DNA from 4 places in the Streptomyces sp. NPDC048442 genome. Region 3 is predicted to be linked to each of the others. Evidence: riboswitches for the same ligand, from Rfam matches in the RefSeq annotation. Region 3 holds a riboswitch; each other region holds the start of a gene.

Region 1 (7,714 bases), on a different contig from region 3:
AGCGGGCCGAGGTCGCCGCCCACGTCCACGACTCCGTACTGCACACCCTGACGCTGATCCAGCGCAACGCGGACGACGGCTCGGAGGTACGGCGGCTGGCCCGCGCCCAGGAGCGGGAGCTGCGCAACTGGCTGTACAAGCCGGAGGGCACCGGCAAGGACGAGGACGAGGAACCCACCACTCTCGCGGAAGCGGTGAAGCGCGCGGCCGCCGAGGTGGAGGACAAGCACGGAGTGCCTCTTGAGGTGGTGGTGGTCGGCGACTGCCCGCTGGACGACAAGCTCTCGGCACAGATGCAGGCAGCACGCGAGGCAATGGTGAATGCCGCCAAGTACGGTGGCGAGGGCGGGGCGGTACAGGTCTTCGCGGAGGTCGAGGGCCGCACGGTCTTCGTGTCCGTGCGGGACAGGGGACCCGGCTTTGACCTCGACGCGATTCCGGACGACCGGATGGGCGTACGAGAATCGATCATCGGCCGGATGGAACGGCACGGCGGCACGGCACGGCTGCGTTCCGCGCCCGACGGGGGCACGGAAGTCGAGCTTGAGACGGAGAGGGCGGCGGACGCATGACCGAGCAGAGCGCACAGACGGAGCAGGGACAGGCCAGGCACGTACGGGTGGTGCTGGTCGACGACCACCGGATGTTCCGCACCGGGGTGCAGGCCGAGATCGGCCAGACCGCGGCGACCGGCGTCGAGGTGGTCGGCGAGGCCGCCGACGTCGACCAGGCCGTCACCGTGATCACGGCGACCCGGCCCGAGGTGGTCCTCCTCGACGTGCACCTGCCGGGCGGCGGCGGGGTCGAAGTGCTGCGCAGGTGTGCGCCGTTGATGTCGGACGCCGAGCGGCCGGTGCGGTTCCTGGCGCTGTCGGTCTCCGACGCGGCGGAGGACGTCATCGGCGTCATCCGGGGCGGTGCGCGGGGTTACGTCACCAAGACGATCACCGGCGCCGACCTGGTGAGTTCGGTGTTCCGGGTGCAGGACGGGGACGCGGTGTTCTCGCCGCGGCTGGCCGGGTTCGTCCTGGACGCGTTCGCGTCGACGGATGCGCCGCCGGCCGACGAGGACATGGACCGGCTCACCCAGCGGGAGCGTGAGGTGCTGCGTCTGATCGCGCGCGGCTATGCGTACAAGGAGATCGCGAAGCAGCTGTTCATCTCCGTGAAGACGGTCGAGTCGCACGTCTCGGCGGTTCTGCGCAAGCTCCAGCTGTCCAACCGGCACGAGCTGACCCGCTGGGCGACCGCCCGGCGGCTGGTCTGACCTGCTGGGCGATCGCCCGGCGGCTGGTCTGACCTGCGGCTTCACCGGGCGTTCAGGTGCGGCAGGGGTGTGAGTCAGGTGACAGACACGTGAAAGCGGGCAACCGCGGCGGCGATCAGGCCATCTAGTACCCACGTGATGAGTCTGACGGGGACCCCCTTCTTCGTGACCGCGATAGCCCTGCTCGTGGTCGCGGTCGTCCTGCCGCTGGCCCTGTGGAGCCGGGTGCGCGGACCCGCAGCCGTGCGCGGCTTCGTACGGCTGCTGATGCTGGGGTTCGCGCAGGTCACCGCCATCATGGTGGTCTTCGTCGGGGTGAACAACGCCAACGGGCTCTACGACACCTGGGAGGACCTGCTCGGGACGACGGACCGGGCGGGGACGGCCACGGACCTCGGCCCCGACGGTACGGGCGGTCAGAAGCTGTCCGAGCAGCCGAAGGAAGTCGCGAAGTTCAAGCCGGTCGACGACGCCAGGATGGGGCCGGGCGTCCAGGTCACCGAGCTCAAGGGCCGGATCTCCGGGGCCGAGGGCGAGGTGTACGTGTGGCTGCCGCCGCAGTACGACGACCCGGCGTACGAGGACAAGAAGTTCCCGGTGGTCCAGCTGCTGCCCGGCTACCCCGGATCCGCGAAGGCCTGGTTCGGCACCCTTGAGGTGAACAAGCAGCTGGGGCCCCTGATGAAGCAGGGCAAGGTCAAGCCGTTCATCCTGGTCTCGCCGCGCACCACCCTGCTCGGCGACCAGACCGACACCGGCTGCGCCAACATCCCCGGCAAGGTCAACGCGGACAGTTGGCTGAGCGTCGACGTGCGGAAGATGGTCTTCGACACCTTCCGCGCCTCGGACAAGGCCGCGGACTGGGCCGTCGGCGGTTACTCGGCGGGCGCGCACTGCGCCGCCAAGCTCGCCGTCGCCCACCCGGACCGCTACCGCGCGGGCGTCAGCCTCTCCGGCTTCAACGACCCGAGTGGCGAGCCCGCCGCCCTCACCGCCGCGACCCCCGAACTGCGGCACGCCAACAACCCGTACGTGATGCTGAAGGCGGCGACCAAGGGCGGGAAGCCGCCGCGCACCGCCCTGTTCATGTCGGGTGCGGCGGGCGACGGCTTCGAGGCGGGGAACGCCATGAAGGGGGTGGCGAAGGCGCCGACGACGGTGCGGGTCATGAAGCTGACCGGGCCCCACGGCACCAGCGTGTGGAAGCAGCAGGTGCCGGAGGTCTTCCGGTGGCTGTCGGACCAGCTGGGCAAGTAGCGACGCTCCGGTTCGGCAAGTAGCGGCTCCGGTCCTCAGTACCGTCGGCCGTGGCTGCGCCCGCCGCGCAGTCGGTTCAGGAGCTGCTTGGCCTGTGAGCGCCGGCGCGGGTCGGCGGCCTCGCGGCGGCCTCGGGCGATGGTGCGGCGGCCCTGCGGGCTGCGCGCGTAACTCTTGATTTTGTTGATGATGCCCGGCATGACTGTGCCTCCCTCTATGAGGCCGTGGCGGCCACGGCCTCATAGAGGCGGTTACCCCGCGAAGCGCGCCCGACCCTGTCGATCACGCAGGCCGTGTCGCCCCCGTCAGCGGCATCTCGTCGATCGGTGCGATCCGCACCGGGGCGCCGGGCCGCGGGGCGTGGATCATCTTGCCTTCGCCGATGTACAGCCCGACGTGGGTGATGCCGGAGTAGAAGAACAGCAGATCTCCCGGCGCGAGTTGGGAACGCGAGACACGCTCTCCCGCGTTGATCTGGGTGTAGGTGGTGCGCGGGAGCGCCACCCCGGCAGAGCGCCAGGCGGCCTGGGTCAGGCCCGAGCAGTCGAAGGAGGCGGGGCCCGTGGCACCCCAGACATAGGGCTTTCCCAGAGCGGAGTACGCGAAAGAAACGGCCTGCGAGGCACGGGCGTTGGGTGCCCGGACGCTGCCGCGCGGCATCTCGGTGCGATCCCCGCGACTGGCACGGTCGCCGCCGCCACCCGCCTCGCCGTGCCCATCCTGGGCGGCGTACCGGGCGCGGTCGTCGGCGGTGAGCCGGGAGAGCAGTTGCTCGGCGCCGGAGATCTTCTCCTGGATCTTCGCCTTCTGCTTCTTCAACTCGCCCTTCTGCTCGGCGAGTTCGGTGAACCTCTGGTCGGCGCTGCCGCGCAGTCGGGCGATCTCGGCGACCTGCCGCTGTGCGCCCTGCACCTTGGCGGCCTGCCGGTCGCCCGCCCGCCCGGCGATCGAGGCCCGCTCCAGGTACTGGTCGGGGTCCGAGGTCAGAACGACCTGCAGTGCGGGCTCGATGCCCCCGGTGCGGTACTGGGACGCGGCCAGCGAGCCGAGCGAGCCGCGTGCGGCGTTGAGCCGCTCCGTCCTGCGTGCCGCCTCGTCCCGCAGCTGGTTGAGCGACTTCTTCGTCCGCTCGGCCTTCTCCTGCACGCCGTTGTACGTCTCGGTGGCGACCTCGGCTTCGTGGTACAGCTTGTCGATCTTCGACTTGATCTGTGCCGGAGTGAGCGTCGGCTCCGCCTGCGCGGTGCCCTCCAGCACGGTGGCGCCCGCGGCCCCTGCCAGTGCGAGGGTGAACGCGGTGGTACGGGCGGTACGAGCGGTGCTGCCGGTGAGTGAGCGCTGCTTGGGCTTCCGGTGCGCTGCCACGAGGGCGTTCACGTCCTTCCACGGTTCCGTCCGGCCGGGTGGGGGAGGGGAGTCGGCCGTCTGGGGAGGGACGCTAAACCTGGACGTCACGGCACAGCCTTCGAATGAGCGCTAATGGCAGGAAGACGTCGATTACTGGTCGCCGATGATCGACAGTAAGGATGCGGAGGTACCAATTCCGCGCCCACTGTGACCGATGGGGCGGAACGGTCCGCCCTGCCACCGTCCCCCTGCTAACGCCTGGCTAGGCTCCGCCCCATGGACGTACTGATCAATGTTTTCGTAGGACTGCACATCATCGGCATCGCCTCGCTCCTCGGCGGCTTCCTGACCCAGATGAAGGCGATGGGCGCGGGCACCGCCCGCTTCACGCCCCCGATGCTGCACGGTGCGCTGACCATGCTGGTCACCGGCATCGCCCTGGTCGGCCTCAACCAGGCCCAGGACCACTCCCTCAACAACGTCAAGCTCGGCATCAAGCTGGCGATCCTGGTGGTGATCCTGGGCCTCGTCTACGTCAAGCGCGATGACGAGAAGGTGGAGAAGGCCCTGTTCGGCGCGGTCGGCGGGCTGACGGTCGTCAACATCTTCGTCGCCGTCCTCTGGACCTGAGTCCCGGCGGGGCCGGTCAGGCCGGCCGTACGCTCCCGTAGATCGGCATGTAGTAGATCGACTCCTCGCGCACCTTCGCGTTCGGCTTCGGCGCGTGGATCATCATCCCGTTGCCCTTGTAGATGCCGACGTGGCTGATGTCGTCGTAGAAGAACACCAGGTCACCTGGCTTGAGGTCCTTCGTCGCGATCGGGGTGCCGACCTTCACCTGGTCCCAGGTGGTCCGCGGCAGGGTCACCCCGGCGGCCCGCCAGGCGGCCTGGGTCAGCCCCGAGCAGTCATACGAGGAGGGGCCGGTCGCACCCCAGATGTACGGCTTGCCGATCTGGGCGCGGGCGAAGTCCAGCACCTTCGCGGCCTTGGTGGAGTACGAGCTTCCGGAGCCGGAGCCGGAGCCGGAGCCGGAGCCGTTGCCGGACCCCGAGCCAGTGTCCGTACCCGTACCCGTACCCGTACCCGAGCCCGTACCCGTGCCTGACCCCGATCCGGATCCGGACCCCTGCCCGGGTGTCTTCTCCTTTGCCTTCTCCCGCTCCTTCTCCCTGGCCGACTCTTTCGCCGCCTCCGCCTGCTGCCGCGCCAGCTCGTCCGCCTTGTGCTTGGCCTCCGCCTCGCGCTTGCGCTCCAGCTCCGCGAGCTTGGCCTTCTCCTCGGTGGTCAGCCGCGACAGCAGCCCGCGCGCCTGCCCGAGCTTGTCCTGCACCTCCTGCTTGGACTCCCGCAGCGAGGCCTGCGAGGTGGTCAGCCGCTCCAGCCCCCGGGTCGCCACGGCCCGGTGCTTCGCGGCGGCCTGCTGCTGTGCGCCGTAGTCGGCGACGAGCTTCTTCTGCCGGTCGGTGGCCCGCGCCATCAGCCGTCTGGAATCGAAATACGACTGAGGGTCGTGCGCCAGGAGCAGCGCGGCCGTGGGACCGACCGATCCGCTGCGGTACTGGGTGGCGGCGAAGGTGCCGAGCGAGCGCCTGGCCTCGTTGAGATCGTCGGTGCGCTGCGCGACGTCGTCGAGGAGCGCACCGACCTTCTCCTTCTGCTGCCGGGTGGCTTCCTTGGCCGCGTTGTACTTCTGGGTCGCCGTCCCGGCCTGCCGGTAGAGGTCGTCGACCTTCTTCTGCACCTCTTCGACCGACGGCTTGGGCGAGGCGGGCGTGGCCTGTGCGGACTGGGCGACCAGACCGACGGTGACCAGGGCGGCGGTGGTGACGCCGACCCCGGGAGCGGTGGAACGTATCAGCGACGTGGCGCGGGTACGCGGTTTGCGATGCGATGCCAAAGCAGGCATTCCTTCCGTGGACCGCCTACCGGGTTAGCTGTCGGGTTCGGGCTCATGGAAGGCGCGCCCTACGGCCCGCGTATGTGGGGGTACGGGCCGATTCACCCCGGTGATGCGTGTGGGTCCCCGGTTCCGAACCACCCTGCGGGCGGCGCGAATTCGGCGTGAGGGGACCGTTCCGGCGCGGTTCGCCGAGGGGGGTACGGGCCGCTCGCGCAGCACCGTAGCCAATCCCTGTGACGGGTGGGAAGCCTGATGTTCGATATGCCCGATACATTTTCGTGACCTTCGGGGCGTGACCCTCGGGACGTGATCTTCGGAAGGGGTGTGAGTGCGGGGTCACGGACGGTGTGGCGGAATCCGGGGCCCGCTGTCAGTGGGGCCGCCTAGACTCGGTAGGCGATGAGCAGCCTCTTTGACGACAGCTTCCTGGCCGGCCTCCAGCACAAGGACGACGCGGCCCCGCCTCCCCCGGAGGACACCGATGACGGTGCCCCTGAGGAGGAGGTTCCGCACGACCTCTTCCAGGGCGCGTTCGACGGTCCGCCGCCGCCCCGCGACGCGTACTACCGGGACGGCGCCCCCCGCCCGGTGGTCGACCCGGCCGCTCTGCTCGACGGGCTGAACGACAACCAGCGCGCCGCCGTCGTGCATGCCGGATCACCGCTGCTCATCGTGGCCGGAGCCGGTTCCGGCAAGACCCGCGTGCTCACCCACCGCATCGCGCACCTGCTCGCGGCCCGCGGTGTGCACCCCGGCCAGATCCTCGCGATCACCTTTACGAACAAGGCCGCGGGCGAGATGAAGGAGCGCGTCGAAGAGCTGGTGGGGCCGCGCGCCAATGCGATGTGGGTGTCCACCTTCCACAGCGCGTGCGTCCGCATCCTGCGCCGCGAGTCCAAGAAGCTCGGCTTCACGAGCTCCTTCTCGATCTACGACGCCGCCGACTCCAAGCGTCTGATGGCCCTGGTCTGCCGTGACCTCGACATCGACCCGAAGAAGTTCCCGCCGAAGTCCTTCAGCGCCAAGGTCTCCAACCTCAAGAACGAGCTGATAGACGAGGAAGCCTTCGCGGGCCAGGCCGCCGACGGTTTCGAGAAGACCCTCGCCCAGGCGTACGCGATGTACCAGTCCCGCCTCCGCGAGGCGAACGCACTGGACTTTGACGACATCATCATGACCACGGTGCACCTGCTGCAGGCGTTCCCCGACGTCGCCGAGCACTACCGGATGCGTTTCCGGCACGTCATGGTCGACGAGTACCAGGACACCAACCACGCCCAGTACACGCTCGTACGGGAGCTGGTCGGCCCGTCCGGCGAGGACAAGGCCCCCGGCGAGCTGTGCGTCGTCGGTGACGCCGACCAGTCGATCTACGCCTTCCGCGGTGCGACGATCCGCAACATCCTCCAGTTCGAGGAGGACTACCCGGACGCGAAGACGATCCTGCTGGAGCAGAACTACCGCTCCACCCAGACGATCCTCACCGCCGCCAACGCCGTCATCGAGCGCAACGAGAACCGCCGCGCGAAGAACCTCTGGACCGACGCCGGTGCCGGATCCCTGATCACCGGGTACGTCGCGGACACCGAGCACGACGAGGCCCAGTTCATCGCCGAGGAGATCGACCGCCTCACCGACGCGGGCGACGCCAAGGCCGGCGACGTCGCCGTCTTCTACCGTACGAACGCACAGTCCCGCGTCTTCGAAGAGATCTTCATCCGGGTCGGCCTGCCGTACAAGGTCGTCGGCGGCGTCCGCTTCTACGAGCGCAAGGAGGTCCGGGACATCCTGGCCTACCTGCGCGTGCTGTCGAACCCCGAGGACACCGTCCCGCTGCGCCGCATCCTCAATGTGCCCAAGCGCGGCATCGGCGAGCGCGCCGAAGCCATGATCGACGCACTGTCGCTGCGCGAGCGGATCAGCTTCCCGCAGGCCCTGCG
Region 2 (7,714 bases), on a different contig from region 3:
CGACTTCCGGAACCTTCTCCGCCGGTACGACGACGACCGCGAGGTCGACGCTCGCACCGATCTCGGCGACGGAGCGGTGCGCGGGGACGCCGTCCAGCTCGGTGACGTCAGAGGGGAGGGCCGCGTTCACCGCGTACGTACGACCGGTGTAACCGGCAGCGAGCAGGTTGCGCAGGACGGTGCGGCCCACGGACTGCGCGGAGCGCCCCGCGCCGACGACCACGACGGAGCCGGGCGCCAGCAGCCGCTGTACGGAGCGGGCCTCGGCGCGGTGCTCACGGGCGCGCTGCACGGCGAGGGAGCGGTCGGTGGGCTCCAGGTCGAACTCCAGGTGGACGACGCCGTCCTCGAAGGAGCGCTTCTGCTGGTAGCCCGCATCCGTGAAGACCTTGATCATCTTGGAGTTGGCCGGCAGCACCTCGGCGACGAAGCGCCGGATGCCGCGTTCGCGGGCGACGGCTCCGATGTGTTCGAGGAGGGCGGAGGCGACGCCGCGCCCCTGGTGGGCGTCCTGGACGAGGAAGGCGACCTCGGCCTGGTCGGCGTCGGGGCCCGAGGCGGGCAGTCCGTCGGCGTTGATCCGGTCGTAGCGGACGGTGGCGATGAACTCGCCGCCGACGGTGACCGCGAGACCGACCCGGTCGACGTAGTCGTGGTGGGTGAAACGGTGCACGTCCTTGGCCGACAGCCGGGGATAGGGAGCGAAGAAGCGGTAGTACTTCGACTCGTCCGAGACCTGCTCGTAGAAGCTGACGAGACGGCTGGCGTCCTCGGTGGTGATGGGCCGGATGCGTGCGGTGCCACCGTCGCGGAGCACGACGTCGGCCTCCCAGTGACCGGGGTACTCGTGGTCCGGATCCGCCTTCGTCCCGTCCTGGTCCGTCTTCGTCCGGTCCTGGTCCCGCTTCACCTGATCCGCATCGTCCGCAGCCATGGCCATGGGTGCAGCCTACGACTCGCGGGCACTGAGCGAGCGGGGCAGTCTGGTCCTGTTCATGGACTTCCGGCAGACTCCCGGCGGGACGTCCGGCAGGATCCGGCAGGGCATCCCTGCGGGGCTTTTGCCGGGACTTCCGCCGGGCCTTCCGTCGGGCAGAGCAGCCTGCACCACGTGAGAGACTGGTCTAGACAACCAATAGGCACATGAAGGGCAACACCATGGTTGAGCGCCGCGTCACCGTCGGCTGGGCCGAGGGCCTGCACGCCCGCCCCGCCTCCATCTTCGTCCGCGCCGTCACGGCCACCGGCGTCCCCGTCACCATCGCCAAGGCGGGCGGCAACCCGGTCAACGCCGCGTCGATGCTGGCACTGCTGGGCCTGGGTGCGCAGGGCGGCGAGGAGATCGTGCTCGCGTCCGAGTCCGAGAGCGCGGACACGGCCCTGGACCGTCTCGCGAAGCTGGTCGCCGAGGGCCTGGACGAGCTTCCCGAGACCGTCTGACCTTCCGGCCCGGCGGCCTTCTGAGGCCCCATAAGGTCGCGCCCGTACGGGCGAATTCTCACGCGGAAGCCGTGGCATCCCGAATTCGGGGGCCGCGGCTTCTGTCGTTTCTTGTGAATTTTCCTGTGAATTCAGGAATCCCTTTTTGCCTACGACTTGTATACGGCGCCCGTGTTAATTCCGGCCGCCCGCCACGTTGACGGCTTGTTGCGGAATCCTCATGCGGTGCGCGGCCACCGCCCGCTCCGCGTGCCGCGCGGTCAGCGTCCTGGCCCGGTCCGCGTCGCGCCTGGTCACCGCGTCGACGATCGCGCCGTGCTCGGCCCACGCCTCGGCGGGCCCGGCCGACCGCTCCACCACGTACATCCAGGCGATCTTGTGCTTGAGCTGGGTCAGCAGGGTGATGAGGCCGGGGCTGCCGGACGCCTGGGCTAGGGTCTCGTGGAACCAGCCGGTGAGGGCGCTCAGATCCTCGCCCTCCGCCCGCCCCGCCCGCTCCTGACCCAGCCTGACCAGCCCGCGGAGCACCTTGAGGTGCGCCTCCGTCCGCCGGACGGCCGCACGCGCCGCACCGAGCGGCTCCAGGAGCGTACGCATCTCCAGGAGGTCGGCGGCCTCCTGCGCGGTCGGCTCGGCGACGCAGGCGCCCGCGTGCCTGCGGGTAGTGACGAAGCCCTCGGCCTGCAGGGTGCGCAGCGCCTCGCGGACCGGGACGCGCGAGACGCCGTACCTGCGGGCCAGTGCCTCTTCCGTGAGCCGACTGCCGCGCGGAAGAACTCCGGACACGATGTCGTCGCGGATCGCCGTACACACCGAATGCGCGGGAATGCGCATGCCCGGACCTCCGTCTTCCCGCCGAAGCCTTCTCTCAACTCTATTGCAACGCGGGGGAATTGCCGAAGGAAATCCGGGTTCTCGACGGAAAACGAACGCAGAAATGCCCCGGCTCGTGGAGAGCCGGGGCATTTCCGGAACAGCAGGTGCGGTGCGGTCAGACGCTGACGCCGTGGCCGCGCAGATACGCGACCGGGTCGATGTCCGAGCCGTACTCGGGGGAGGTGCGGGCCTCGAAGTGCAGGTGCGGGCCGGTGGAGTTGCCCGTGGAGCCGGAGAGGGCTATCTGCTCGCCGGCCGCGACGGACTGGCCGACGGAGACACCGATCGAGGAGAGGTGGCCGTACTGCGTGTACGAGCCGTCGTTCATCCTGATCACGATGTTGTTGCCGTACGCCCCGCCCCAGCCGGCCTCGACGACCGTGCCGGCGCCGACTGCGACGACGGAGCTGCCGGACGAGGCGTGGAAGTCGACACCGGAGTGGCTGCCGGAGGACCACATCGCGCCGCCGGACTGGTAGCCGGTGGAGACGTACGAGCCGGCGACGGGCAGCCGGAAGGCGTTGAGGCGCTTGCGCTCGGCCTCGCGGGCGGCGCGCTCGCGCTCCTCGCGCTCCTTCTTGGCCTTGGCCTCCGCCTTGCGCTTGACCTCGGCCTTGCGGGCCTCTTCGGCCTTCCGCACGGCCTCGGCCTTGTCGTACGCCTTCTTCTGGGCGGTGGCCTGGGCCTCGACCTGCGCGGTGAGGGTCTCCGTCACGGTGTTCTCCATGACGACGGCGCGGATGGTGCCGGTGTCCTCGGCGGCCAGGTCGTGCTCGGCGGCGATGGCCTGCGGGGCCAGCGTTCCGATGACACCGGTCGTGGTGAGGGCGGCGACTCCGGCGATGTTGGCGCTCTTGCGCGACAGCACGGAGGGACGCCGGTGCTTCCCGGCGGCACGGGTGAACGCCATGAAGTGGCTGTTTCCTTTCCTTCCTTCTCGCCTACCGGGTTAGCTGACGGGTTCGGAGCAGGAAGGTCTCCTACGGGCCCCACCGGCCCGTGAAGGGCGATGGCGTCCGATTCACCCCAGGGACTGATTGGGTCCCCGGCTCCCCAGGCTCGCGCCTGACGGGGACTCGGCGATGACTGCCCGGTGCCGCGGTTGCGGCGCACTCTGACGGACAGCCGGACCGACGCTAAGCGGCACGTCTTTCAATCGCCAAACAGACAGCCGCTTTTGTAACGGAGCCCACACGGCAGACAGGCAACCTCTCCAATAAATCGGACATACGGAAGGACCCCGACAACTCGGGAGTTGTCGGGGTCCTTCTTGTCACGCTTTGTCCCGGTCGTGCGGGTGACCTTTGATCGGTCAGCCGGTGCCGAAACGGCCCGCCGACCCGCCGGCCCGCCGGCCCGCCGGCCGGTCAGGCGGTCAGCCGGTGAGCCGGTCAGCCGGTCAGCCGGTCAGCCGGTGACGACCGTGACCTCACCGATGTTCAGCGCCCGTACCGGCTCCGCGATCTGGGAGGCGTCGCCGACCAGGACGGTGACCAGCTTGTCCACCGGGAACGCGTTCACCACGGCCGCGGTGGCCTCCACGGTGCCGGTCGCGGCGAGCCTGGCGTACATCTGGGCCTGGAAGTCGTCGGGCAGGTGCTGCTCGACCTGGTCGGCCAGCGTGCCCGCCACGGCGGACGCCGTCTCGTACTTGAGCGGGGCGACCCCGACCAGGTTCTGCACGGCGACGTCGCGTTCGGCGTCGGTGAGGCCCTCGGCCGCGAGCGTCCGCAGGACCTTCCAGAGGTCGTCCAGGGCGGGCCCGGTCGACTCGGTGTCCACGGAGCCGCTGATGGCCAGCATGGAGGCGCCACTGCCGTCGGCGGAGGAGCGCATCACCTGGCCGAAGGCGCGTACGCCGTAGGTGTATCCCTTCTCCTCGCGCAGGACACGGTCCAGGCGCGAGGTGAGGGTGCCACCGAGGCAGTACGTGCCGAGGACCTGGGCGGGCCAGACGCGGTCGTGCCGGTCCGGGCCGATGCGGCCGATCAGCAGCTGGGTCTGGACGGCACCCGGGCGGTCGACGATGACCACACGGCCGGTGTCGTCGGCGGTGATCGGCGGGACCGGGCGCGGCGCGGCGGTGTTTCCCGTCCACTCCCCCAGGGTGTCGGCCAGGACGGCGTCCAGGTCGATGTCCGTCAGATCGCCGACGACTACGGCGGTGGCGGTGGCCGGACGGACGTGCGCCTCGTAGAAGGCACGCACGGCCGAGGAGTCGATGGCCTTGACCGTCTCCTCGGTGCCCTGGCGGGGGCGCGACATGCGCTGGTCCGCCGGGAACAGCTCCGCGGAGAGCTGCTTGGCGGCCCGCCGGGACGGGTTGGCCGACTCGTGCGGGATCTCGTCGAGCCGGTTGCGCACGAGACGCTCGATCTCGCCGTCCGCGAACGCGGGCGCGCGCAGGGCGTCGGCGAGCAGACCGAGCGCCTTCGGCAGCCGGGAGACCGGCACTTCGAGGGAGACCCGGATGCCGGGGTGGTCGGCGTACGCGTCGAGGGTGGCGCCGCAGCGCTCCAGCTCGGCCGCGAACTCCTCGGCGGAGTGCTTGTCGGTGCCCTCGGTGAAGGCGCGCGACATGATCGTGGCAACGCCGTCCAGGCCCCTGGGCTCGGCCTCAAGAGGTGCCGCGAGGTTGATCTCGACGGCCACCAGCTTCTGGCCGGGGCGGTCGCAGCGCAGCACGGTCAGCCCGTTGGGCAGGGCGCCGCGCCCGGGGGCCGGAAAGGCCCACGGGGTGGCGGGGCCCGCCTGCGGCTGCGGGTGGAACTGCATCTGGCTCGTCACGGCTGCGGCCTTGCCGGTGGTGGCTGCGGTCTCCGTCACTGGTCCGCCCCTTCCTGCTGGTCCTGCTGGACTTCCTCGACGACATCGGCGTACGCGGCGTCGACGGGCTCGACGTCCTCGGACTCGGCGGCGGCTGCGAGCGGTTCGTACACCAGGACCGCGCGGTTGTCCGGGCGCAGGCGCTCCTTGGCGACGGCCTGGACCTCTTCGGCCGTCACGTCCAGCACGCGCTGCACGGCGGTCAGGGCGAGCTGCGGGTCGCCGAACAGCACGGCGTACCTGCAGAGTTCGTCGGCGCGGCCGGAGACGGTGCCGAGCCGGTCGAGCCACTCGCGCTCCAGCTGAGCCTGGGCGCGCTCCATCTCCTCGGCGGTCGGGCCCTCGGCGGCGAGCCGCGCGAGCTCCTCGTCGACGGCCGCCTCGATCTGCGGGACCTCGATGCCGCCGGACGTCTTGACGTCCAGCCAGCCGAGCGAGGGCGCTCCGGCCAGGCGCAGCAGCCCGAACCCGGCCGCCACCGCCGTCTGGTCGCGTCGTACGAGACGGTTGTGCAGGCGGGAGGACTCGCCGCCGCCGAGCACGGTGAGTGCCAGGTCGGCCGCGTCGGCCTCGCGGGTGCCGTCGTGGGGCAGCCGGTAGGCGGCCATCAGCGCACGCGCCGGGACCTCTTCCTCGACGATCTCGCGCAGCTCGGCGCCGATGACGTCGGGCAGCGAGCCGTCGCGCGGCGGCTGCTTGCCGTCGTGCGAGGGGATCGAGCCGAAGTACTTCTCGACCCAGGCGAGGGTCGCCTCGGGGTCGATGTCGCCGACCACGGACAGCACCGCGTTGTTGGGCGCGTAGTACGTACGGAAGAAGGCGCGGGCGTCTTCGAGCGTCGCGGCGTCCAGGTCGGCCATCGAGCCGATCGGGGTGTGGTGGTAGGGGTGGCCCTCGGGGTACATGAGGGCGGTGAGCTTCTCGAACGCGGTGCCGTAGGGCACGTTGTCGTACCGCTGGCGGCGCTCGTTCTTGACGACGTCGCGCTGGTTCTCCATGGACTCGTCGTCGAGCGCGGTGAGCAGCGAGCCCATCCGGTCGGCTTCCAGCCACAGCGCCAGCTCCAGCTGGTGCGCGGGCATCGTCTCGAAGTAGTTGGTGCGCTCGAAGCTGGTGGTGCCGTTGAGCGAACCGCCGGCCCCCTGCACCAGCTCGAAGTGACCGTTGCCGTGCACCTGGGCGGAGCCCTGGAACATCAGGTGCTCGAAGAGGTGCGCCAGGCCCGTACGGCCCTTGACCTCGTGGCGCGAGCCGACGTCGTACCAGAGACAGACCGCGGCGACCGGGGTCAGGTGGTCCTCGGAGAGGATCACCCGCAGACCGTTCGCAAGCCGGTGCTCGGTCGCTGTCAGGCCGCCGGAGCCGGCCTGCGCTGTGGCCGTGTGACCCATGGGCATGTACGTCCCTTCGATCGCGTATGAGACATGTCCTGCAAGTAAGTGCTGCCACTGTATGCAAGCGCACCGACAGTCCGCGAAGTTCCCGTTTCCTGCACTCTTCTCGGGGACGCCTTCGAGGAGGCCCTTCGGGACGCCCCGAAACCCGCTACGGACGGGTCGAGGTCGGCGTTGTCAGTGGGGCGGTCCACAATGGTCCGCGTCAGCACCCCCGCGTTCCCCACCACCGAACCCGCAACCACCTGCCCCGCAACCACCCTTTGAACAGTGAGAAGGAGCCGCAGCGCGATGGCCCGCCGCAGCACGAAGTCCCCGCAGCCTGATGAGGCGTTCGAGGAGAAGATCCTCGACGTCGACGTCGTCGACGAGATGCAGGGCTCCTTCCTCGAGTACGCCTACTCGGTGATCTACTCGCGCGCCCTGCCGGACGCACGGGACGGCCTGAAGCCGGTGCACCGCCGCATCGTCTACCAGATGAACGAGATGGGCCTGCGCCCCGACCGGGGGTACGTCAAGTGCGCCCGCGTCGTCGGCGAGGTGATGGGCAAGCTGCACCCGCACGGCGACGCGTCGATCTACGACGCGCTGGTCCGCATGGCGCAGCCGTTCTCCATGCGGCTCCCGCTGGTCGACGGGCACGGCAACTTCGGTTCGCTCGGCAACGACGACCCGCCGGCCGCGATGCGTTACACCGAGAGCCGGATGGCCGACGCGGCGTCGCTGATGACGGAGTCGATCGACGAGCACACGGTCGACTTCAACCCCAACTACGACGGCAAGGAGCGCGAGCCCGCCGTCCTGCCGGCCGCGTACCCGAACCTGCTGGTCAACGGCACCACCGGCATCGCGGTCGGCATGGCGACCAACATGCCGCCGCACAACCTCGGCGAGGTCGTGGCCGCCGCCCGCCACCTGATCAAGCACCCGGGCGCCGACCTCGAGACGCTGATGCGTTTCGTGCCGGGCCCCGACCTGCCGACCGGCGGCCGGATCGTCGGTCTGACCGGCATCAAGGACGCGTACGAGAAGGGCCGCGGCAGCTTCAAGATCCGCGCCACGGTCGCCGTGGAGAACGTGACGGCGCGCCGCAAGGGCCTGGTCGTCACCGAACTGCCCTTCACGGTCGGCCCGGAGAAGGTGATCGCGAAGATCAAGGACCTGGTCGGCGCGAAGAA
Region 3 (7,714 bases):
GCGACGCCCTTGTGCAGGCCGAGACCCGCGACCGCGCCCTTGTTGGCGTGGCTGTACTCCTTCTGCGGGAAGCCCCGCATGCCGGAGACCACGTTGTCGCCGAGGACCTTGGCCTGGCGCAGCGCGTGCTGGGCGTTCGGCGGGCACCAGGCGTTCGGGTTGCCCGCCTTGCGGCCGACCAGGTCCGGAACCTGGGCGTTGTCGCCACCGGCCCAGATGTAGTCGGTGCCCTGCACCTGGAGGGTGGCCTGGGTGTCGACGTGGCCGCGCGGGCCGAGCGGCAGGCCGTAGCGGGCCAGAGCCGGGTTGGGCTTGACGCCCGCGGTCCACACGATGGTGTTGGAATCGACCTCGAGGCCGTTCTTCAGCACGACGTGGCCGTCGACGCAGGAGTCCATCGACGTCGAGAGGTGAATCTCGATGCCGCGGCTCTCCAGGTGCTCCTTGCCCCAGCGGCCCAGCTCCGGGCCCACCTCGGGAAGGATCTTGTCGGCGGCGTCGACGAGGACGAACCGCATGTCGTCGCGCGAGACGTTGCTGTACTGCTTGGCCGCGTCGCGGGCCATGTCCTCGACCTCGCCGATTGTCTCCGCACCCGCGAAGCCACCGCCGACGAAGACGAACGTCAGCGCGCGGCGCCGGACGTCCTCGTCGGTCGTGGAGTCGGCCTTGTCGAGCTGCTCGATGACGTGGTTGCGCAGGCCGATGGCCTCCTCGACGCCCTTCATGCCGATGCCCTGCTCGGCGAGGCCGGGGATCGGGAAGGTGCGGGAGACCGCGCCGAGCGCGACGACCAGGTAGTCGAAGGGCAGCTCGTACGCCTCGCCGACGAGCGGCGAGATCGTGGCGACCTTGCGGTCCTGATCGATGGTGGTGACCCGACCGGTGAGCACCTCGGCCTTGGGAAGGACGCGTCGCAGTGGTACGACGACGTGCCTCGGCGAGATGTTGCCGGCGGCGGCTTCGGGGAGGAAGGGCTGGTAGGTCATGTACGAGCGCGGGTCGACGACCGTGACGGTCGCTTCCGCATAACGCATCTTCTTGAGAATGCGTCGTGCCGCGTACAGGCCTACGTACCCACCGCCTACTACGAGGATCCTGGGACGCTCCGTGGTGCTCATGCAATCGAGTATCCACCCCTCGGCGGGGGGTACCTCGTGAGCCCCTTCACAAGCTCTGCGGGACCCTCTGCTACACTCCGCGGCCCACGTGACTCAGGTCATGCTGCGAGGAGGGAACCACCGGGCGTCGGGGGTCGTTGAAAACCCCCTCCCAACTGGCCTGATGGCCCCTCACGGGCACTGGACCACTTACGCGATTCATACATCCGAAACACGCCCGGAACCGTCCGTTATGCACGCACTCGAGGCCGCCGCGCCGTCCGATCGGCTCCTGGACGTAAAAAAGGGGCCCCACGGGCCCCTTTTCCTTGTGAAGAACTTCACGAAGTTCGTTCGACGCGCTCTCGCGTCAGGCTACGGACCACCCGATGCCGTCCAGAATGTCGTGTTCCGAGACCACGACCTCGGCGGCTCCGGCGCGCTCCATGAGGGCGAGCAGGATGAGCGATCCGGCGACGATGACGTCCACCCGGCCCGGGTGCATGGCGGGGATCGCCGCCTTCTCGTCGTGCGTGGCGCCGATCAGCATCCCGGTGATCTCGCGGACCTTGTCGTACGGGATCCGGGCGTGGTGGATCGCCGACGGGTCGTACTCGGGGAGTCTCAGCGCGATCGCCGCGACGGTGGTGACGGACCCGGCGAGGCCGACGAGGGTGCGGGGGGAGCCGTCGGCCAGTGGCACGGTCCGCGCGGCCAGGTCGAGGGCGGCCTCGATGTCCTCGCGGATCGCGGCGACCTGCTCGGGGGTGGCCGGACTGGCCGGCTGGTGCCGCTCGGTCAGCCGTACGCAGCCGATGTCGACGGAGCGGGCGGCGCCGACCGTGTCACGGCCGACGACGAGCTCCGTGGAGCCGCCGCCGATGTCGGCGACCAGATAGTCCCCGCCCAGGCCCGCCAGCTCCTTCGTGGCGCCCGTGAAGGAGAACTCGGCCTCCTGGTCGCCGGAGATCACCTCGGGCTCGACGCCCAGGATGTCCAGGACGCCGGAGACGAACTCGTCGCGGTTCTCGGCGTCCCGGGAGGCGGAGGTGGCCACGAAGCGGACCTTCTCCGCCCCGTGGGCCTTGATGATCTCCGCGTACTCGCGGCAGGCGGCGAAGGTGCGCTCCAGCGCCTCGGGGGCGAGACGGCCGGTGCGGTCCACGCCCTGGCCGAGCCGGACGATGGTCATCCGGCGGTCCAGGTCGACCAGCTCGCCCGTCGCAGGGTCCGCGTCGGCGACGAGCAGCCGGATGGAGTTCGTACCGCAGTCGATGGCGGCGACCCGGGTCACTTGGCGGCCTCCTCGGCCTGGTCCGTGCACGGGGTGACGCAGGGGCCCTTCGCCCACCACTCGGGCAGGAGCGCCAGCGCCTCGTCGCCGAAGGGGTTCACGCCGGGGCCCGCGACCAGCGAGTGGCCGACGAGGACGTGCAGGCACTTCACGCGGTCGGGCATCCCGCCGGCGCTGGGGAAGCCCACCAGCTCCTCGATCTCGTCGCGCCGCTTCAGGTAGTCCTCGTGCGCGGCCCGGTAGGTGTCCGCCAGCTCCTGGTCGGTGGACAGCCGCGCCTGCATCTCCTTCATCAGACCGGAGCCCTCCAGAGTGCCGATGGCGCCCGTGGCCCGCGGGCAGGTCATGTAGTAGAGCGTGGGAAACGGCGTGCCGTCGTCCAGCCGCGGGGCCGTCTCGACCACGTCGGGGTTGCCGCAGGGGCAGCGGTGCGCGATCGCGCGCAGCCCGCGCGGCGGGCGGCCGAGCTGGAGCTTGAACGCCTCGATGTCCCGGTCGGTGGGCTCGGTGCGCGGCGTGGTCGGGGGCGGGGTGTGCATGCGTGCCTTCTGTCGGTCTGTTTTGTCTCGTACGGAGAGTGGTTCTACGGTTCCTGGCGGTCGGCCTCGTCGACGCCGCCCCAGACGTTGGAGTACCAGGGCCGGTCGGCGGCCCCGCCCTCGCCCGGCCGCTCGGCGCCGCCGGACGCGTCCGGGTCGTACATGGTGAAGCCGGTCTCGCCCGGCTTCACGTAGTGCAGGTGCTCGCGGGAGAGCCGCACGATGTACGCGTCGTCCTGGAGCCGCGCCTTGGCGTCGCGGAGCTGCTCGACGCGGAGCGCCGCCTCGTTCCTGGCCTGCTCCTGGTCGGCGATCTCGGTGCGCTGCGAGAAGTAGCTCCGTATCGGATACGCGAGTGCCACCACCAGCGTGCAGACCACCAGGACCAGCAGCGCCGCCCGGCCCGTGAGCCGGGAGCGGCGGGCCTGGCGGCGGGTCTGGGAGCGGTAGACGCGGGCGGCGGTCTGCTCGCCGAGCAGCCGCAGCCTGGTCGTGGTGGAGAACCGGTCGCGGTTGCCCTTCGCGGCCATCCGTTGTCCCTCCCCGTTACGCGCCGACGTCCCCGCACACGGTACGCGACCGGGTACGGGGACGTACGGAGGCTTAGCCCCTCGGGAGGGTACGAGCGACCCTCAGGACGGGATCAGCCCTTGAAGCGGGGGAACGCCGAGCGGCCGGCGTACACCGCGGCGTCGTCGAGGATCTCCTCGATGCGCAGCAGCTGGTTGTACTTGGCGACGCGGTCCGAGCGGGCCGGGGCGCCGGTCTTGATCTGGCCGCAGTTCACCGCGACGGCGAGGTCGGCGATGGTGACGTCCTCGGTCTCGCCTGAGCGGTGGCTCATCATGCACTTGAAGCCGTTGCGCTGGGCCAGCTCGACGGCGTCCAGCGTCTCGGTGAGCGAGCCGATCTGGTTGACCTTGACGAGCAGGGCGTTCGCGGAGTTCTCCTCGATGCCGCGGGCCAGGCGCTCCGGGTTGGTGACGAAGAGGTCGTCGCCGACGATCTGGACCTTGGAGCCCAGCTTGCCGGTGAGGACCGCCCAGCCCGCCCAGTCGTCCTCGTACAGCGGGTCCTCGATGGAGACCATCGGGTACGCGGAGACGAGCTCCTCGTAGTACTCGGTCATCTCGGCGGCCGAGCGGGACTTGCCCTCGAACTCGTACTTGCCGTCCTTGTAGAACTCGGAGGCGGCGACGTCGAGTGCGAGCGCGATCTGCTCGCCGGGGATGTAACCGGCCTGCTTGATGGCCTCGACGATGAGGTCGAGCGCGGCGCGGTTGGACTCCAGGTTCGGGGCGAAGCCGCCCTCGTCGCCGAGGCCGGTGGACAGGCCCTTGGTCTTCAGCACCTTCTTGAGGGTGTGGTAGACCTCGGCGCCCCAGCGAAGGGCCTCGGAGAAGGACTCCGCGCCGATCGGGGCGATCATGAACTCCTGGATGTCGACGTTGGAGTCGGCGTGCGACCCACCGTTGAGGATGTTCATCATCGGGACGGGCAGCAGGTGCGCGTTCGGGCCACCGAGGTAGCGGAACAGCGGCAGGTCGCTCGCCTCGGAGGCCGCGTGGGCCACCGCGAGGGAGACGCCCAGGATGGCGTTGGCGCCGAGGGAGCCCTTGTTCTCGGTGGCGTCGAGGTCGAACATCGCCTGGTCGATCAGGCGCTGCTCGGTCGCGTCGTAGCCGACGAGCTCCGGGCCGATCTGCTCGATGACGGCGAGAACGGCCTTCTCGACACCCTTGCCCATGTAGCGGTTGGGGTCACCGTCACGAAGCTCGATGGCTTCGAAGGCACCGGTGGAGGCGCCGGACGGAACAGCAGCACGACCGGTGCTGCCGTCGTCGAGGCCGACCTCGACCTCGACCGTGGGATTGCCTCGGGAGTCCAGGATTTCCCGGGCTACGACGACGTCGATGGACGGCACGAGCATCTCCTTATGGGATGTGACGCTGAAGCAGAGTGCAGGGTCGCTTTCGGCCTTGCGACATGAGCCTAACCGGATCACGGGCATCAACCGGCCGTCGGACCGCCCGCTGGGACGAAAAGATGCCCGAATGCCTGTATTACAGGACGAAGGGCCCATGGATCGTCGCCGCGCGTTACGGACACGTTCACTCAGTGTGCGTACGGGCCCTGCACATATGAGGGGACGCGGACACAAAAGGGCCCCGGCCCGGCGCGTACAGGGGGAAGTCGCGCCCGGCCGGGGTCCAGGAGTGCGGAACGGACGGGGGTGGGCCGTCCGTTCCACGGGGCGGAGACCGGGCGGGGGTGGGCCGCCGGGGTCTCCGCGGGGTCAGCTCAGGTGGAGCTGCTGACCCGGGAAGATGAGGTCGGCGTCGGTGACGACTCCCTCATTCAGGTCGAGGATGTGCTGCCAGCCGCCCTTGACGTGCTTCGCCTCGGCGATCTTGCCGAGGGTGTCGCCGGCCTTCACCTTGTACTCGCCGTCACCCTTGCGGATCGGGGCGGAGGGCTTGGCGGCGGCCTTGGGGGCCTCGGACTTCGGGGCCTGACGGGCCTCGGAGCGGGAGGCGGGGGCCTCGGAGCGGCGCTCCTGCTTCGGGGCGGACTTCTGCGCGCCCGAGCCGGTGCTGACGCCCGGGTCGACACCGTCGTTGCTGAGGTTGCCGGCGCCCGCACAGGCCCAGGCACCCGGGCCCTGGATCTTGAGGAGCTGCTCGGCGGTGGCTATCTGCTGGCCCTTGGACGCCTGGTCGGCGCGCGGCGCGTACTTGGTGCCGCCGGCGGCCGCCCACGAGGAGTTCGTGAACTGCAGGCCGCCGTAGTAGCCGTTGCCCGTGTTGATGGACCAGTTGCCGCCGGACTCGCACTGGGCGACGGCGTCCCAGGTGTCCACGGAGGCGGCGGAGGCCGAGGAGGCCCCCATCAGCGGAGCGGCGACCGCGACACCGGTGACGCCCGCGAGGGTGGCGACACGGGTGGCCTTGGACGGACGGCGGTGCTTGCCCTTGCCAATGAAAAGCGACATGGATATCCCCTCACCGACGCCTTCGAGGTGAGCTGTCGGGTTCGGGCTGTGAGTTCGCCCGGCCTCCGGTCGGGGCCGCCCAGTTGCTGCGGTCCTTCTCGAAGGCTTCACCCCAAGCCGTTCCTCGTACGTCTCTCAACGTCCGGGCCCGGCACTTACCTTGGGTCCCCCGCTCCTGCCTACGGCGCTTTCGCGACGACTGCTTCCGAGGCCCACCGGCAGGATTCGGCGTGCGGGCTCCGGTGCTCACCGGTGGCGAGCGAGGACGACCGAATCACAGGAGCCCCCGATGTTCAAAGAGGCACATCGGGGACATTCAGCCCCTACTTGCCCTCTCCGCGCAGTCGTTTACGCAGGTCAGAGGGGGCACAGCGGGAGCTTCCGGCAGGGACACGCCAGTTGGGGCAGAGAGACTCATGTCTCACTTGCGCAGAACCGGACATAAAGCCCCGAACTACCCGTGTTTCGCGCCTACTTTTCACTCAGGTCGAGGCTCTGGCCAGGCTTGATGAGGTCCGGATCGTCGCCCACGGCGTTGCGGTTCGCCTCGTAGAGCGCGGGCCAGCCGCCGGGCACGTGCGCCTCGTCGGCGATGTGCCAGAGGTTGTCACCGGGGCGCACGGTGTAGTTGCCGCGCTCGGGCGCGGAGCCGTCCGCACCCTTGTCGCCGCCGCGGGAGGCGTGGCGACCCGCGTCGCGCCCGTCGGTCTCGTCCGGAGTAGCCGAATTGTCCGGTACGGGAAGGGAGTTCTCAGGAGCGGGCTCACCACGGTGCTTGCCCGGGTTGGCGGGCGTGGCCGGTGTGGCGGGCGTGACGGGCGTCGTGGGCCCGGCCGACGCGTCCGGGGACTCGGGCGTACCGGGAGTCTGCGCACCAGGCGTGATGGCGCCGCGGGACGGCAGTTCGGCGCCCGGGGTGGTCGGGCCGGTGCTGGGCTCGATGCTGGAGCCCGGGGCCGGCTCGACGGGCAGCTCGCTGCCCGGGGAGGCGGGGGTGGCCGGAGTGGCGGGGGTGGTGGGCGCGCCGGGGGTCGTCGGCTTCCCCGTCTCCGCACCCGCATGCGTACCCGTACCCGCTTCCGGGGTGTCCCGGTGTGCGTCCGTGCCGGGAGTGTCCGGCTTCGCGGAGCCTGCCGGGGGCTTGGGCGGTGCGCTGGTGTCCGTACCGGGGTCGGCCGCGTCGACGCCGCCGGAAGCGGAACCGGAATCGGAGCCGCCGCCCGGGGCGAGCCCGGAGACGCCGGCGCAGCTCGGCCAGCCCTGCGGACCCTCGGCGGTGAACACCTTCTCGGCGACCTTGATCTGCTGGGCGCGGCTGGCGAGGTCGGGGCGCTGGGCGTACGCACCGCCGCCGTACTGGTCCCACTTCTCCTGCGAGAACTGGAGCCCGCCGTAATAGCCGTTGCCGAGGTCGGCACTCCACATGCCGCCGCTCTCGCACTCGGCGACGCGGTCCCAGGTGTTCGACTCTGCCGCACTGGCACTGGTCGCGCCCAGGAGCGGAATCGCGAGGGCGGATCCGGTCACCCCTGCCGCGACGATAAGAGCGGGTGCCTGACGCGGGCGGCGGTGTTTACCGTTCCCGGAGCGCATGCGGTTGCCTTTCAGCTGACGGTGACCCGGCTTCTGGCCGTAACTGCCGGGTCGCCCGTGAACGTAGCCGCAGTCGAACACCCGTCACAAGTCGATGCAGTGCAGATCACGCGAAGGTCACATGGCTGATGGTCTGTCAGTTTCAGCTACCCGCACGGCTCCCCCGAACTCGACCGGGAGGGTGCGCAGTCCGCGC
Region 4 (7,714 bases), on a different contig from region 3:
GTCTTCATGAGGCCGGCCATGGATCCGGACGAGGGCCGGGCGGCCCCGGTGCCCTCGGGATTCTGGAAGACGCCGTCGGCGAAGTTCGGCGAACGGCGGATGCGCTCCATGCGCTCCCCTGCCGGATCGGCTCCGAACGCCGCGGTCCTCAGCCCGCGCAACTTCGCACGCAGCGGCTTCTGCGGGGAATCCGCACTGGTCACGGCACCTCCAAGGGGTCGGCTTCATTCCATTATGTGCACCGTGTTCGACGGCCGGGGAACGGGGCCGTTACGGAGGGTCGCACGGCACGGGGCGACTCCGGTCCTCACAGAACGGTCGCGGGCCCGGTGGTATGCCCGGACCGTTCTGTCGTGACGCGGCGTGACGTGCGTGGCGAACGGGCCCCACGTGGCGTAGGAGCTGTACGTGGCGTACGAGCCGTGGGGTGTGGTCAGTCCAGTTCGTAGACCGCGGTGACCGTGACCTGGTCCTGGATCTCGCCGGGGGCGACGGGCACCGGCTCGTCGGCGGCCGCCCCCGGGGGCATGGGTACCGGGGTCGGCCGGCCTGCGTCGGACTCCACGAGCGAGACCAGCCTGCCGAGCTCGCGGCCGCTGAGCCTCGCGTGCTGGGCGGCCTTGTTGCGGGCGTCCTCGAAGGCCGCCTTGCGCGCCACCTTGCGCAGCGCGGTGTAGTCCTCGACGTCGAAGGTCACGCCGCTGATACGGCCCGCTTCGCCCGCCGCGTCCATGGCGGCCTGGATGACGGCGCCGGTGCGGGACAGAACGCGCACCTTGACGGAGAAGCCCTGCGACGCCTGGTAGCCGGTCAGCTTGGCTGTGCCGTTCTCGTAGGAGTGGACGGGGTTGAGGGAGAGGCTCTCGGTGCGGATGTCGCGGTCCGCGACGCCCTGGGCCCGGACCGCGGCGAGCAGTGCCTTGGCCGCGGCCGACTGGGCGGCGAGGGCCGCCTTCGCGGTGGGCCTGGTCGCCTCGACGCCGAGGCTGATGACGGCGATGTCGGGAGCCGAGGTGGCCGCTCCCGATCCGGTGACGGTCACCGTGGAGGGCACGGGGCGCGCGACGCCCACCGCTGCCGGGGCGGAGCTCTGTGCGGCGGCGGGCAGTGCGCCCGCCACCAGGAGCCCGCCGGCGAGGGCGGTGGTGACGAGGACCCGTGCGGTGACGGACGGCCGTGTCGTACGGGACGGTGCTGCGGTCGGGAGTGCGGACATGCGGCAGGGATCCTTCCGGAGGCCGGACGCACGAGGTAGCCCGGCTGGACAGTGCGGGGACATCCCAGCACCGCCCGGCCTCCGGCAGGCCGCGCCACTCTGGGACGCTCCGAAATTCACCTCACGCCGCCCCCATTCACCTCATACCGCCCGACCGCGCGCGTGCGCGGACCCCGTTCCCCCGTTCGGCCCAGCCGCCATACTGGGGCGCGTCGACGTGATTCGGGCCACGGGAAGGGGCACGCGGTGTCACAGCAGGGGCAGCACGGGCAGCAGGGACAGCACGGGCAGCAGCAGGACGGTCCCGGCGGGGAGAGCCCGGCCGGGGACCACGCGTACGACGTCCTGGTGATCGGCGGCAGCGGCGTCGACACGGTGGTGCGGGTGGACGCGCTGCCGGTGCCCCTCGCGGATTCGGTCGGGGTCTCCCCCATCGGCGAGTGGCCCGGCCACACGGGCGGCAACGTGGCACTGGGCTGTCAGGCCCTGGGGCTCGGTGTGAAGTTCCTGGACGTCATCGGCGACGACTGGATCGGCGGCCAGGTCCGGGAACGGCTGGCCAAGGGCGGTGTGGACTTCGAGCCGCTGATCTCGCCCGCGGGCACCCGCCGGGCCGTCAATCTGGTGGACTCGACGGGCCGCCGGATGTCGTTCTACGACGCCCGTGACCCCGAGGACCTGCGGATGCCGGCCGACTTCTTCCTGCCGCACGTGCGGCGCGCCCGGCACGTGCACGTCTCGATCATGGGCTTCGCCCGCCACCTCCTGGACGACGTCGTGGCGTCCGGCGTCCCGTTCTCCACCGATCTGCACGACTGGGACGGGGTCGACGAGCACCACCGCGCCTTCGCGCTCCGCGCCGACCTGGTGTTCCTCAGCGCGGCCGGTGCGGGGACGCGGATCGGCGAGGTGATGCGGGAGATCCTGCGCGAGGGCCGGGCCGGGGCCGTCGTGGCGACGGCCGGCGCGGGCGGCTCGTACCTGCTGACCCGCGACGGCGGCAGCACCCCGCGCCCGGTCCCGGCCACCGTCCCGCCCGCCCCGGTGGTGGACTCCAACGGCGCGGGCGACGCGTACGTCTCCGGGTTCCTGTACGGACGCCTCGCCGGCCGGAGCCTGGAGGAGTGCGCCCGTCTCGGCGCACTGGCCGGGGCGTACGCCTGCACGGTCGCGGGCAACACGTCCCTGATCGGCCCGGAGGCACTGCTCGCCGAACCCGCCGCCGGGCCGCAGAACTGACTGGTCACAGCGGGCCCGCCTCTCCGTCAACGCGGCCCGCCCCTCCGTCAAAGACTGCCGTAGGCCCGACGCCCCGTCAGAGAGGCAGCAGATCCGGCCTCTTGGCCTCGACATGGTCCCCCGAGCTCTCGCCGCGCAGCCGCCGTCCGATCCACGGCACCAGGTGCTCGCGGGCCCAGTCGATGTTGTCCCGGCGCGCTTCGAGCCTGCCGCGCGGCGCCATCGGCGGCCACGGCTGGTCGGGGTCGGCCGGGATGTCCAGGCCGAGCACCTGGCCGGCCCGCAGCGCGACCCGGGTGTGCCCCTCGGGCGAGAGGTGCAGCCGGTCGGAGTCCCAAGCCCGCCGGTCCTGCACGGACTTCAGCGACCACAGGTCCAGGACCGGGCACTCGTAGCGGTCGGCGATGGCCCGTACGTGCGCCGAGTACGTGGCGACCTTGCCGCGCAAGTGGCGCAGTACGGGGACGCCGCGGGTGTCGAAGCCGGTGGTCACCATGACCGTGCCGACCGCCGAGGTGAGGTCGGCGACGGCCTTCTCGAAGCGTTCGGCGACGTCGTCGGGGTCGGTGCCCGGCCGGATGATGTCGTTGCCGCCGGCGCAGAAGCTGACCAGGTCGGGGGCGAGTTCCCTGGCCCGCGGGACCTGCTCGGCCACGATCTGGTCGAGGAGCTTGCCGCGTACGGCGAGGTTCGCGTATCGGAAGGTGTGCTCGGGTACCCGGTCGTCCAGGAGGACGGCCAGGCGGTCGGCCCACCCGGTGAACGCACCGTCGGGGCCAGGGTCTCCGACCCCTTCGGTGAAGCTGTCCCCGATCGCCGCGTACGACCCGATGGTGCCTGCGCTGATTGATCTCGAATCGTCTGCCACGTCGACACATCCTCCACTTCGGCAAGTGACCTACGCCACCGTAGGGAGGGGTTGACGGAGGGTGAGATATACCACCGGTCAAGATTCATTCAACCCGGAATACGCGGGCGACGCCGCGAGAACGGGCCTCGCCCCCGCACCGGGGCAGGTGCGGGGGCGAGGGAAGCCGTACGCGGGAAGGGCCGGAGCCCGCCGTCAGCGTGCGGTGAACGCGGTCAGAGCGAGACGCCGTTGCTGCGCAGATAGCCCAGCGGGTCGATGTCCGAGCCGTAGCCGGGGCCGGTGCGGATCTCGAAGTGCAGGTGCGGTCCCGTCGAGTTTCCGGTCGAGCCGGAGTAGCCGATCTGCTGGCCGCCAAAGACGCTCTGGCCGGAGCGGACGCTCAGCGCGGACAGGTGCGCGTACTGCGAGTAGCGGCCGTCGTTGTGCTTGATGACGATCTCGTTGCCGTACGCGCCGCCCCAGCCGGCGGAGACGACGGTGCCCGCACCGACGGCCTTGACCGGGGTGCCGGAGGAGGCACGGAAGTCGACACCGGTGTGGTAACCGCTCGACCAGCTGCCGCCGGAGGCGCGGTACGGGGTGGAGACGCCGGACGGGACGGGCGCGGAGAAGCCGGACCCGGAGCTCTGCTGCCGCTTCTCGGTGCGCTGTTGCGCATGCTTCTCGGTGCGCTGCTCGACGCGCTGTTCCGTACGCTCGGTGCGCTGCTGCGCCCGCTCGGTGCGCTCGGCCTGCTTCTGCGGGGCGGGCGTCGAGGCCTTCGCCCCACCGCCCGCACCGGAGCCCGCGGGGGCCTTGCCGCCGAGGGTGAGCTTCATGCCGGGGAAGATCATCTCCGGGTTGTCGCCGACGACCGACTCGTTGTCCTTGTACAGCTTCTGCCAGCCGCCGCGCACGCTCTTCTCCGCGGCGATCTTCGACAGGTTGTCGCCGGTCACCACGGAGTACGTACGGGTGTCCGTCTTGCGGGAGTCGGCCTGCGGCGCGGCGGCCGGGCGCTCGGCCGTCCGCTGCTGGGGCACCTGCTTCAGCGGCGCCTTCTCCGGCAGCGCGACGGGAGCCGCGGTCTTCTCGGCTGCGTGCGCCCCCGTGGCCCCGATCAGCGGCAGCGCGAGTGCCGCACCACCCGTACCGGCGGCGACGAAGCCGCGGGTGAGCGTCGAACTGGACTTGGGGCGGCGGTGCTTACCCTTTGCAGGCATGACGGATTCCTCTCCGGCGCCTGCGAGGTGAGCTGTCGGGTTCGGGCTGGAGATGCCCGGCCGCGCTCCCTGGAGAGCGCGACTTCACCCCTAGCCGTACCGGAGGGTGGAGCGCTTCCGGTGCCGGCGTACTACCTGGGTCCCCCGCTCCTGCCACACGAAGAAGTCATGGGTGCGGATTCCGGGCGGTGGCAGGATTCGGCGGTCCGCCCGGATTGACGGTGAACCTAGGCGAGTGCAGACCTTTCGAACAAGCCGTTCCCGTCTTCTCCTTCCCCTCGACACTCCTTCTCCACGGCTTTCCCGGTGGCCCGCGCCGGTCACTTCCGCCATCTCCCGCCTCTGGCCTGCCCTTTGACGCACCGACACCTCCGGGCACCCCCTCCCTATGATTCTGCTCACTCACCCCCCGTTCCAGGGCGACTTGGGTGCCTAAGGCATCTATTCTGGCCGGTCATGTCGTATCGTCGGTCCGTGCCCGGCCGGTGCGCTTCGCGCCGGCGGACGACCGCGTGAGGAGCATTCGTGACGCAGCAGGTTTCGCCGTCGGCCGAGCCCGATCTGGCAGGTGTACGGAACTTCCGGGACGTGGGCGGTCTGCCGACGGTGGAAGGCCGGTCGGTACGGTACGGGCGGCTCTTCCGCAGCGGTCACCTGGCGCACGCCACCGAAGCGGACACGGTGTTCTTTGACTCGCTCGGGCTGCACACGATCTTCGACTTCCGCAATACGGCGGACCAGGAACTGGAGGGCCCGGACGTCGCCCTCGCCGGCGTGCGGAACGTGAACATACCGCTCAGCGACCCGGCGGACGGCGCCGAGTTCTGGCGGATGGTGCGCGACGGCAACCTCGACCAGCTGCGCGAGATCCTCGACGACGGCAAGGCGGCCGCCCGTATGGCGGGCTCCTACCGGCGGATGATCGTGGAGCGGACGGCCGAGCACAGCCGGGTGCTGCACGCCCTCGCCGAGGACAGCGTGCCCGCGCTGATGCACTGTGCGGCGGGCAAGGACCGGGCGGGCCTGGCGATCGCGGTGACGCTCCTCGCGGTGGGCGTCGAGCGCGAGGCGATCGTGGCGGACTACGTGAAGTCGAACGACCCGCACCGCCGCTACAAGGTGCGCCGCAGCAGCGACTCCCCGGAGGCGACGAACGCCCAGGTGATGGAGTTGCTCGCACCGCTCTTCGACGCCCGCGCCAGCTACCTCGAAGCGGCCTTCGGCGCCCTCGCGGACACCTGGGGCGACACCGACACCTACCTGACGCAGGGCCTGAAGCTGACGCCTGCGACGCGCGAGGCACTGCGCGAGCGGCTCACCGAATAGCCCCCTGAACACCCTGAACAGAAGACTCAGCCTTCGCCGCCGAGCGTGAACAGCAGGTAGATGAAGGCCGCGAAGACGTGGCCCACGGCGATGTACAGGAAGACGCGCAGCACCAGTCCGCGCGGCGCCCGGTCCTCGACGAAGCCGAGCACGCCGGACTTCCCGGCGCCGTCGTTCCAGTCGGCCTTCTTGCCGGTGTTCGACTTCTCGTCGTGGGCCGCCTCCTGGGCGGCCCTGGCGATCGCGGCCATCGCAGCAGTCTGTGACTCGGTGAGTTCCGGCATCTCATGACTCCTGGGGCAGGCAGAGCCCGGCGACGGTGCTCTGCATCAATGTGTGGACGAAAAGCAGCTCGGCCCCGGCCGGTGTCACCGAGGTGATCCGGTGCGGGGTGAGCGAGTCGAAGTGGGCGCTGTCGCCCTCGTCCAGGAGGTGGACACTCTCCCCGAGGACGAGCCGCAGCCGCCCTTCGAGGACGTACAGCCACTCCTCCCCCGGGTGGACGCGGACGAGATCGCCCTGCGCCGCGTGCGGGACGTGCACCCGCAGGGCCTGCATGGCCCGCCCGGAACCGCCCGCCTGCCGGTACGTCCAGCCGTCTGCCTCGCGCGCGGCCATGTCCCCGGCCCGCAGTACGGAGTCCCGGTCGCCCGTTCTCTCGCCGAGCAGTTCGGAGACGGTCGTACCGTAGATACGGGCGAGCGAGAGCAGCATCGGCAGCGAGGGCTGGCGCCGGCCGGTCTCCAGCCGGGAGAGGTGCGCGGGCGAGAGCGTGGCACGGCGGGCCGCAGCTTCCAGGGTGAGACCGCTACGGCGGCGGAGTTCGCGCAGGTGGGGGGCGACCGGAGGCATTTCCCCGGGGCCCTCGCCCGAGCCTTCGGCGGCCTCTTCGAGGCGTGGCGTCATGGATCCATTGAGCCAGAGGGGTTGCCCCAGAGGCAAACTTATTGCCTCTGGGGCAAAAACCCTTGAGTCGGGCACCCCCTTGAGCCGGGCACCTCAGCGGGGCTGGAGATCCCGCCGAGCCGGACACCTCACCGGTTGGCGACCGCCTGCTTCACCAGTGTCCTGCCGAAGTCCCACATCAGGCCACCGCCGCTGTGTGCGTCGTCCATCACGGCGCTGAACGCGTCGACGAAGCGACTCACCTCCTTCTCCCCCACCGTCAGCGGCGGGATCAGCTTGATCACTTCGAGGTGGTCGCCGGAGACCTGCGTCAGGATCCGGTGCTTCTGGAGCAGCGGCACGACGACCATCTGCGCGAAGAGCCCCTTGCGGGCGGCCTGGAGCATGGTCCAGCGGCTGCGGAGCTTGAGTGACTGCGGGCGGCCGAACTCGATGCCGATCATGAGTCCGCGCCCGCGCACGTCGTGCAGCAGCTCGTACCTGTCGATCAGAGCGGTCAGCCGTGACTTCAGCAGCTCGCCGGTCCGCCGGGCGTTCGCGACGGTCTCCTCGTCCTCCATCACCGTCAGCACCGCGAGCCCGGCGGCCATCGCCTGCGCGTTGGATCCGAAGCTGGCCGAGTGGACGAGCACCCGGTCCATCGACGAGTACACCTTCTTGAAGATCCAGTCCTTGCCGAGGGTCGCCCCGACCGGCACGTACCCGCCCGACAGGGCCTTGGCGACGCACAGCAGGTCCGGCTCGACTCCGTCCTCGTGCTGATACGCGTAGAAGTCCCCGGTCCGCCCGAGGCCGGTCTGCACCTCGTCGGCGATCAGGAGCGCCTTGTGCTTGTGCAGCAGCTCCTGTGCGGCGCGCAGGAATCCGGGCGGCGTCGCGTGCACCCCCTTCCCCTGGATCGGCTCGACGACGAAGCCCGCGACATCGCCGCGCCTCAACTCCCTTTCCAGCGCG

What was found. Region 3 has a riboswitch for cyclic di-AMP ahead of AB0D18_RS16655 (transglycosylase family protein). Riboswitches for the same ligand answer to the same signal wherever they lie in the genome.
Region 1: another riboswitch for cyclic di-AMP. It lies ahead of AB0D18_RS15840 (NlpC/P60 family protein); the one in region 3 lies ahead of AB0D18_RS16655 (transglycosylase family protein).
Region 2: another riboswitch for cyclic di-AMP. It lies ahead of AB0D18_RS34935 (peptidoglycan DD-metalloendopeptidase family protein); the one in region 3 lies ahead of AB0D18_RS16655 (transglycosylase family protein).
Region 4: another riboswitch for cyclic di-AMP. It lies ahead of AB0D18_RS35330 (LysM peptidoglycan-binding domain-containing M23 family metallopeptidase); the one in region 3 lies ahead of AB0D18_RS16655 (transglycosylase family protein).

Annotation. Positions count from the first base shown of each region.
Region 1 covers NZ_JBEZKB010000008.1:313,817-321,530, forward strand. The annotation lists gene AB0D18_RS15810 (PspC domain-containing protein) at 1-572, shown strand, start outside; gene AB0D18_RS15815 (response regulator transcription factor) at 569-1,267, shown strand; gene AB0D18_RS15820 (alpha/beta hydrolase-fold protein) at 1,406-2,524, shown strand; gene AB0D18_RS15825 (hypothetical protein) at 2,560-2,724, opposite strand; gene AB0D18_RS15830 (NlpC/P60 family protein) at 2,807-3,889, opposite strand; gene AB0D18_RS15835 (hypothetical protein) at 4,148-4,501, shown strand; gene AB0D18_RS15840 (NlpC/P60 family protein) at 4,518-5,780, opposite strand; cyclic di-AMP (ydaO/yuaA leader) riboswitch at 5,778-5,946, opposite strand; gene pcrA (DNA helicase PcrA) at 6,174-7,714, shown strand, end outside.
Region 2 covers NZ_JBEZKB010000033.1:52,069-59,782, reverse strand. The annotation lists gene AB0D18_RS34950 (GNAT family N-acetyltransferase) at 1-940, opposite strand, end outside; gene AB0D18_RS34945 (HPr family phosphocarrier protein) at 1,159-1,440, shown strand; gene AB0D18_RS34940 (GntR family transcriptional regulator) at 1,615-2,274, opposite strand; gene AB0D18_RS34935 (peptidoglycan DD-metalloendopeptidase family protein) at 2,432-3,226, opposite strand; cyclic di-AMP (ydaO/yuaA leader) riboswitch at 3,240-3,408, opposite strand; gene AB0D18_RS34930 (pitrilysin family protein) at 3,724-5,091, opposite strand; gene AB0D18_RS34925 (pitrilysin family protein) at 5,139-6,533, opposite strand; gene AB0D18_RS34920 (DNA topoisomerase IV subunit A) at 6,828-7,714, shown strand, end outside.
Region 3 covers NZ_JBEZKB010000009.1:182,355-190,068, reverse strand. The annotation lists gene AB0D18_RS16680 (NAD(P)/FAD-dependent oxidoreductase) at 1-1,121, opposite strand, end outside; gene AB0D18_RS16675 (Ppx/GppA phosphatase family protein) at 1,471-2,394, opposite strand; gene AB0D18_RS16670 (DUF501 domain-containing protein) at 2,391-2,933, opposite strand; gene AB0D18_RS16665 (septum formation initiator family protein) at 2,978-3,463, opposite strand; gene eno (phosphopyruvate hydratase) at 3,577-4,863, opposite strand; gene AB0D18_RS16655 (transglycosylase family protein) at 5,230-5,925, opposite strand; cyclic di-AMP (ydaO/yuaA leader) riboswitch at 5,928-6,122, opposite strand; gene AB0D18_RS16650 (transglycosylase family protein) at 6,397-7,452, opposite strand; partial or broken gene AB0D18_RS16645 (cytochrome P450) at 7,636-7,714, opposite strand, start outside.
Region 4 covers NZ_JBEZKB010000034.1:54,291-62,004, forward strand. The annotation lists gene AB0D18_RS35310 (MBL fold metallo-hydrolase) at 1-203, opposite strand, end outside; gene AB0D18_RS35315 (SIMPL domain-containing protein) at 434-1,216, opposite strand; gene AB0D18_RS35320 (PfkB family carbohydrate kinase) at 1,562-2,455, shown strand; gene AB0D18_RS35325 (SGNH/GDSL hydrolase family protein) at 2,532-3,323, opposite strand; gene AB0D18_RS35330 (LysM peptidoglycan-binding domain-containing M23 family metallopeptidase) at 3,539-4,528, opposite strand; cyclic di-AMP (ydaO/yuaA leader) riboswitch at 4,533-4,726, opposite strand; gene AB0D18_RS35335 (tyrosine-protein phosphatase) at 5,054-5,854, shown strand; gene AB0D18_RS35340 (DUF6126 family protein) at 5,881-6,138, opposite strand; gene AB0D18_RS35345 (XRE family transcriptional regulator) at 6,140-6,760, opposite strand; gene AB0D18_RS35350 (aspartate aminotransferase family protein) at 6,889-7,714, opposite strand, start outside.